Linked DNA regions of Variovorax terrae. The protein of the gene in region 2 interacts with the protein of the main gene of each other region in a pairwise test. Links are inferred from orthologs where the notes say so. Each region holds a gene or a part of one and is shown on either strand. Other genes may lie near its edges.

Region 1 (3,657 bases), on a different replicon or contig from region 2:
ACGCCCAGCGCAATGCCCAGCATGGACACGCCCGAGATGAAGGAGATGAAGCCGTCGCGCCGGGTGGCGCGGCCCGCGCGGGTGTAGCGCCAGCCCAGGGTCAGTTCAAAGGGAAGTTGCATCGGCTGCCAGGAAAGGAGGTCGTCGGCCAAAAGAAGGTCATGCCTGGCTGGATTGTGGCATCCCGGACAATCACCCCATGCACCTCCTGATTCCGTTCGCCTCCGGCAGCGCCCCAGCCTGCCAGCAGGCCCTGCGCTCGCTGGCCCTGCCGCACCTCGACCGGCTGCTGGCGCGCCTGACCCCCGCCGCGGCCGACGCCGGCGACGACTACACGCTGTCGCCGCCCCACGAGCGGGCGCTGGCCCGCGCCCTGGGCCTGGTGGCCGGCGACGGGCAGATCCCCTGGGCCGCCTGGCAGGCCGGGGCCGATGCCGGCGACCAGGCCTGGGCCTGGATCACGCCCTGCCACTGGCGCGTCGGCACCGAGCAGATCAGCATGGGCGACCCCGAGGCGCTGCAGCTGCAGGAGGCCGAGTCGCAGGCCCTGCTGGCGGCCATGCAGCCGTTCTTCGAGGAAGACGGCGTGGCCCTGGCCTACCGGCAACCCACGCGCTGGCTGGCGCGCGGCGAGGTGTTCCGCGGCCTGCCCACGGCCTCGCTGGACCGCGTGATGGGCCGCCCCATCGACCTCTGGATGCCCAAGCTGCCGCAGGCCCGGGCCCTGCGCCGCCTGCAGAACGAGATGCAGATGCTGCTCTACACCCACGCCGTGAACGACGCGCGTGAACAGCGCGGCCTGCTGCCCGTCAATTCGTTCTGGGTCAGCGGCACCGGCGCCCTGCAGCAGCCGCCCCGGCCCGGGCCGGGGCCGACCGTGCCGCAGAGCCTGGCGCAGGCCGCCCTGCGGGAGGACTGGGCCGCCTGGACGCAGGCCTGGCAGCAGCTCGACGCCACGCAGGGCGCCGCGCTGCTGGCGGCGCTGGACCGCGGCGAGGCCGTGACGCTGACCCTGTGCGGCGAACGCAGCGCCCAGGCCTTTGAAACCGTGGCGCGCGGCCTTTGGCAGCGGATTTCAAGCCATTTCGGCCGCACGTCCGCACGCACGGTTCTTGAGGCGCTATGAAAATAATAGCAAGAGAAGTTCCCCCTCGCGCCGCCTGGGCGCTGGAGCAGGCCGGCGTCCATCCCCTGCTGGCGCGCCTGTATGCCGCGCGCGGCGTCTGTGCCAAGGAAGAGCTGGACGACGGCCTGGCGCGCCTGCTGCCGCCCGAGGGCCTCAAGGGCGCGGCCGAGGCCGCCGTGCTGCTGGCCGATGCGATGGCGGCCGGCAAGCGCCTGTGCATCGTGGCCGACTACGACTGCGACGGCGCCACGGCCTGCGCCGTCGGCCTGCGCGGCCTGCGCCTGCTGGGCGCGCAGCGGCTGGGCTACATCGTGCCCGACCGCGTGATCGACGGCTACGGCCTCACCCCGCCGATCGCGCAGCGCGTGAAGGACAGCGGCGCCGACGTGCTGATCACGGTGGACAACGGCATCGCCAGCGTGGCCGGCGTGGCCGCCGCGCAGGCGCTCGGGCTGCAGGTGCTGGTGACCGACCACCACCTGCCCGCCGCCGAGCTGCCCGCGGCCGACGTGATCGTCAACCCCAACCAGCCGGGCTGCGGCTTCGAGAGCAAGCACATCGCCGGCGTCGGCGTGATGTTCTACGTGCTGCTGGCGCTGCGCTCGGAGCTGCGCGCGCGCGGCGTGTTCGATGCGGCCAGCCAGCCCCGGCTCGACCCCCTGCTGCCGCTGGTGGCCCTGGGCACGGTGGCCGACGTGGTGAGGCTCGACGCCAACAACCGCCGCCTGGTGGCACAGGGCCTCAGGCGCATCCGGGCCGGCGCGCTGCCGGCCGGCCTGGCCGGCCTGTTCACGGCCGCGGGCCGCCAGGCCCGGGCCGCCACCACCTTCGACTTCGGCTTCGCGCTGGGCCCGCGCATCAATGCCGCCGGCCGCCTGGCCGACATGACGCTGGGCATCGAGTGCCTGCTGACCGACGACGCGGCGCGCGCCGACGAGCTCGCGCGCACGCTGGACGGCATCAACCGCGAGCGGCGCGAGATCGAGGGCGGCATGCGCGACCAGGCGTTCCTGATCGCCGAATCGCTGTTCGGCGAAGCGGATGCGCCGCCGCCCGCGCTGTGCGTGTTCGACCCCGATTTCCATGAAGGCGTGGTCGGCATCGTGGCCTCGCGGCTCAAGGACCGGCTGCACCGCCCGACCTTCGTCTTCGCCACCAGCCAGGCGCCGGGCAAGGAGCACGAGCTCAAGGGCTCGGGCCGCTCGATCCCGGGCTTTCACCTGCGCGACGCGCTCGACCTCGTGGCCAAGCGCCACCCCGGGGTGCTGCTGCGCTTCGGCGGCCACGCCATGGCGGCGGGCTGCACGGTGGAGCAGGCGCAGCTCGAGCGGTTCGAGCAAGCGCTGAGCCAGGTGGCCCAGGAATGGCTCGATGCCGCCACGCTGACGCGCCGGCTCGACACCGACGGCCCGCTGGCGCCCGAATACCGCCGCGCCGACATGGTGGACACGCTGCACCGCGAGGTCTGGGGCCAGGGCTTCGCGCCGCCGACGTTCAGCGAAGAGGTGGAGGTGCTGTCGCAGCGCCTGGTGGGCGAGAAGCACCTGGCGCTCAAGCTGCGCCACCAGGGCCAGCCGGTGGACGGCATCTGGTTCGGCCACACCGACCCGCTGCCGGCGCGCGTGAAGCTCGCCTTCCGCCTCGATGCGGACGAATGGCAGGGCGTGCGGCGCGTGCGCTTCCTGGTCGAAGGCGCGGAGCTTTGACGGCCACGGTTGCTTCAAAATTGATAGCAAACAATGACCGCCCCACCTGGACCTTGGCCTGATTTTGTTTGAAAAACCGGCTCGCAGGCCGTGTAGGGACGTTCGGGGCTGCCGCGAAGCCGGCTGAACCGGGCCGCTGGCTGCCCCCTTCTGCCAGATGAAGGCCGCAGGCGCCGCCCCGCAGCATGCCGAGCCTGGAGGCTACTCCCCGAGGTAGGCCGCGCGGACTTTCGGGTCGCTCAGCATTTCCTTGGCATCGCCCGACATGGTGATGATGCCCGACTCCATCACGTAGCTGCGGTCGGCGATCTGCAGCGCGCGGCTGGCGTTCTGCTCGACCAGCAGGATGGTCACGCCCTGGGCCGAGACGTCGCGCACTACCTCGAAGATCTTGTCCACCATGATGGGCGACAGGCCCATCGAGGGCTCGTCCAGCAGCAGCACCTTGGGGCGGCTCATGAGCGCCCGGCCCATGGCCAGCATCTGCTGCTCGCCGCCGGACATGGTGCCGGCCAGCTGGTCCTTGCGCTCCTTGAGGCGCGGGAAGATGGTGAACACCCGCTCGACGTCCTGCGCGATGGCGGGCTTGTCGCTGCGCACATAGGCGCCCATCATCAGGTTCTCGGTGATGCTCATGCGGGTGAACACGCCACGGCCTTCCGGCACCATGGCCAGGCCCTGGCGCACCAGGTCCCACGGCCCCTGGCCGTGGATGCTCTTGCCCAGGTATTCGATGTCGCCGTCGCTCAGCGCCAGCGTGCCGGTGATGGCCTTCATGGTGGTGGTCTTGCCCGCGCCGTTGGAGCCGATCAGCGACACCAGCTC
Region 2 (4,206 bases):
CAGGTGGTGCCGCGCATCCCGCAGGGCGCGCTCGACCTGGTCAAGCGCCATCTGGACGCGGGCGATCTGGTGGTCCTGACCACGGCCACCAACCGCTACATCACCGAACTGACCGCGCTGTTCCTTGGCATCGAGCATTTGCTGGCCACGGACGTCGAATCCGTGGACGGCGCGTTCACGGGCCGCACCCATGGCACGCTCAATATGCGCGAAGGCAAGGTGGCGCGCCTGCACCAGTGGCTGGCCGCGCGCGGCCACACGCTGGACCGCTTCAAGAGCACGGCCTACAGCGATTCGATCAACGACCTGCCGCTGCTGCAGGCCGTGAACCATCCCGTGGCGGTGGACCCGGATCCCCAGCTCGCGGCCATCGCGGGCAGCGCGGGCTGGCCGGTGCTGCATCTGCACTGAAGGTGAGGCAGGGCGCTACTATTTTGATAGCTATGAATGACCAGCCCGTGCAGACATCGGGCCGGTTTGATGCCTGAAACGAGGGTTGAGGCTGCTGCGGGCGGCCTGCGCGGCCCAAGCGGCGGCCGCGGCCGCCGCCTCAGCCCAGGTGCTTGCCCACGATCCCCGCCAGCTCGAACATCGTCACCTGGTCCTTGCCGAACACGGGCTTGAGCCGGGCGTCGGCGTTGATGGCGCGCTTGTTGACCGCGTCCTGCAGGCCGTTGGCCTTGATGTAGTCCCAGAGCTTCTTGATGACCTCGGTGCGCGCCACTGGCTCGGCGCCGATCACGGCGGCGAGTTCGGCGCTGGGCTTGAGGCCCGCGCCGGTCTTGCGCGGGGCCTTGGGCGCGGCGGCCTTCTTGGCGGGTGCAGCCTTCTTCGCCGGGGCTTTCCTGGCGGCCGCCTTCTTCGCGGTGGGCGCGTACTTCGCCGCCGGCTCCTTCGCGGCCGGGGTCTTGCCCGCGGCCGTCTTGCGCGGCGGGAACTTGCTGGCGCGCGGCTCGAACTCGAAGGTCACCTTGCCTTCGTCCTTGTTCCAGACCAGGAAGGCCTTGAAGGCCCGGCGCGTGCGCATGCTCACGAACTTGTCCAGCAGATCGGTCTTGCCCGTGTCCAGCAGCTTGCTGAGCTGCTCGCGCGTCACCGGCTGCTGCAGGATGATCTTGCCGCTCTTGAAGTCGCAGCTGGGCGTGGGCTGGGTCGAGGTCGGCACGGACTTCTCGCACACGTAGTTGCTGCCATGCTCGAACACGCGGCCGCCGCACTTGGGGCAGTGGCCCAGCGGCTCCTGGCCCGAGAAGTCGACGATCTCGCCGGTTTCTGCCGCATCCTTGTCATCGCCGAAGTCGAACTCCAGCTTGTAGTTGTTCGCTTCCTCGTCGAACTTGATGACGATTTCCGACGTGAAGGGCCAGCCCGCCTTGGAGCGGAAGCCGTCCAGCGGGCCGATGTGCTTGTCGCGCAGCAGCGCCTCGGCCTCGGCCACTTCAAAGGTGCGGCCCGCCGGCGATTTGCCGAACGAGAAGCCGCAGCCCTCGGCCGCCCCCGGCTTGCCGGTGCAGGTGTAGCGGCGGTAGTTTTCCTTCACCACGCCGCCGCAGTTGGGGCAGGGGGTGGCCAGCGTGGCGTAGTCGCCGGGCACGGTGTCGCGGTCGTATTCCTTGGCTTTCTTGACGATGTGCTCGGTCATCTGCGCAATCTCGCGCATGAAGGCCTCGCGGCTGAGCTGTCCCTTCTCCATCTGCGCGAGCTTGTACTCCCACTCGCCCGTGAGTTCGGGGCGCGAGAGCTCCTCGACATCGAGCCCGCGCAGCAGCGTCATGAGCTGGAAGGCCTTGGCCGTGGGGATCAGCTCGCGGCCTTCGCGCAGCATGTACTTCTCGGTGATCAGGCCTTCGATGATGGCCGCGCGCGTGGCCGGCGTGCCCAGGCCCTTTTCCTGCATGGCCTCGCGCAGCTCGTCGTCGTCGATGCTCTTGCCCGCGCCTTCCATGGCGCCCAGCAGCGTGGCTTCGCTGTAGCGCGCCGGCGGCCGGGTCTTGAGGCCCTTGGGCTCCACGGTCTCCGTGCGCACCATCTCGCCCGGCTTGACGGGCACCAGGCTCTGGCCCTTGTCGCCGTCCTTGGCGTCGGCCACCTCGTCGGCGGCCTCCTTGCCGTAGATCGCGAGCCAGCCCGGCTTGACCAGCACCTTGCCCTCGGTCTTGAAGTGATGGCCCACGGCCTGGCTGATGCGTGTGGTCACCAGGTACTCGGCGCTCGGGAAGAACACCGCGAGGAAGCGGCGCACCACCAGGTCGTAGAGCTTCTGCTCGGCGTCCGACAGGCCGCTGGGCGCCTGCAGCGTGGGGATGATGGCAAAGTGGTCGCTGACCTTGGCGTTGTCGAAGATGCGCTTGTTGGGGCGCGCGTAGTTGCCGTCCAGCGCCTGCTGGGCGAACGGGGCCAGGTGCCGCATGCCGCTGTCGGCCAGCATGCCGAAGGTCTGCTTGACCACCGGCAGGTAGTCCTCGGGCAGGGCGCGCGAGTCGGTCCGCGGGTAGGTCAGGGCCTTGTGGCGCTCGTACAGGCTCTGCGCCAGAGACAGCGTGGTCTTGGCCGAGAAGCCGAAGCGGCCATTGGCCTCGCGCTGCAGGCTGGTCAGGTCGAACAGCAGCGGCGAGGCCTGGGTGGTGGGCTTGGATTCCTCCGTGACGGTGGCCGCCTTGCCGCGCACGGCGTCGGCGATGGCTACGGCTTCCTGCAGGCTCCAGACGCGATCGGCTTTCTTCTCGCCGTCTTCAGGGTCTTTCTTCCATTTTGGATCGAACCACTTGGCGGGGTACTCGCCGGCTTCGGCGAGGAAGCTGGCGTGGATTTCCCAGTAGTCGCGGCTGACGAACTTGCGGATCTGCTCCTCGCGCTCCACCACCACCGCCAGCGTGGGCGTCTGCACCCGGCCCACGGTGGTCAGGAAGAAGCCGCCGTCGCGCGAGTTGAAGGCCGTCATGGCGCGCGTGCCATTGATGCCCACGAGCCAGTCGGCCTCGGAGCGCGAGCGCGCCGCGTCGGCCAGGCCCTGCATCTGCTGCTCGCTGCGCAGGCGCTCGAAGCCCTCGCGGATGGCCTGCGGCGTCATGGACTGCAGCCACAGCCGCTTGACCGGCTTGCCCAGCGCCTTCTTGCCGCCGCCGGCGTACTGCTCGATCAGGCGGAAGATCAGCTCGCCCTCGCGCCCCGCGTCGCAGGCGTTCACCAGATCCGTCACGTCCTTGCGCTTGGCCTGGCGCACCACCGCGTTCAGGCGCGTCTTGGTCTTGTCCACCGGCTTGAGGTCGAAATACGGCGGGATCACCGGCAGATGGGCGAAGCTCCACTTGCCGCGCTTCACGTCGAACTCCTCGGGCGCCTGGATTTCCACCAGATGGCCGACGGCGCTCGTCACCACGTACTGCTCGCTCTCGAAATACTCGTCATGCTTCTCGAACTTGCCGGCCACCGGCGTGAGGGCGCGCACGATGTCCTGCGCCACCGATGGCTTCTCTGCTATCACCAAGGTCTTCGTCATAGGAATTTCGCCAGTCCTTCAATATCTTCGGGGAACATCTCCCCGGCCTCCGCAAACACCACCCGGCCGTTGCGGCCCCGTGCGACCGTGACCGGCAGCCCCTTGGGCTTGGGCAGGATTTTCGCCACTTCCGGCGTCAGCATGCCGGCCGGGAAGGTGTAGCCTTTTTGCCGCAGGTAATTGGCGGCATTCTCGCGCTTCTGGTCAATCGACAGCGCCAGCACCTGCAGGCCGCGTTCGCGCTGGCTGCGCCAGAGCTTCTCTATATGCGGGCTCTGCACGGCGCAGAACGGGCACCAGCTGGCCCACCAGTAGACCACCAGCACCTGGCCTTCGGCCTGGGCCGGCTGGAAGGTGCCGCCGTCGAGCAGCGGCACCCGCGCCAGCGGCAAAGGGGTGCCGAGCCCGGGCAGGGCCGGCGCCCGCGCATCGCCGGGCGGCGAGCTGCTGGCGCCCTGCGCCCAGGCCAGGGCCGGGCCGGCCGTGGCTACGGCGGCAAGCATGTTTCGGCGGGTCAGCATATGGGGCTCTCCTACAATCGGCGGTTTCTCGCGCGCATACGCGTACGCGCGCACATGTGCACCTATTCAACTTAACAGAGTTTTGGCAATGCCTCAAAAAGCCTCCCCGAATCACCGACCCGCCCCCGGGCCGACCCACCGGGGGGGCACGCCCCGCAAGGGCGCAGCGGCGCAGCCGGCAGTGGA

The links.
Region 1: the proteins of MMF98_RS21415 (region 2) and recJ interact in binary tests that used the Escherichia coli proteins (3 or more experiments, as listed by UniProt). The link is inferred for Variovorax terrae from one-to-one orthologs.

The regions. Positions count from the first base shown.
Region 1 is NZ_JALGBI010000002.1:718,174-721,830, reverse strand. What follows is about bases 478-3,477. They hold recJ (single-stranded-DNA-specific exonuclease RecJ), read left to right. Parts: upstream 478-1,122; coding sequence 1,123-2,832; downstream 2,833-3,477. Other genes in these bases: MMF98_RS18880 (ABC transporter ATP-binding protein), read right to left, coding at 3,034-3,477; MMF98_RS18890 (phosphoglycerate mutase), read left to right, coding at 478-1,126. Outside these bases: MMF98_RS18895 (lipoprotein-releasing ABC transporter permease subunit), read right to left, coding at 1-122; more of MMF98_RS18890, read left to right, coding at 200-477; more of MMF98_RS18880, read right to left, coding at 3,478-3,657. UniProt on the Escherichia coli protein: Single-stranded-DNA-specific exonuclease.
Region 2 is NZ_JALGBI010000003.1:418,796-423,001, forward strand. The notes cover bases 351-3,899. They hold MMF98_RS21415 (DNA topoisomerase III), read right to left. Parts: upstream 3,500-3,899; coding sequence 551-3,499; downstream 351-550. Other genes in these bases: MMF98_RS21410 (HAD family hydrolase), read left to right, coding at 351-411; MMF98_RS21420 (TlpA family protein disulfide reductase), read right to left, coding at 3,496-3,899. In the rest of the region: more of MMF98_RS21410, read left to right, coding at 1-350; more of MMF98_RS21420, read right to left, coding at 3,900-4,020; MMF98_RS21425 (SET domain-containing protein), read left to right, coding at 4,202-4,206.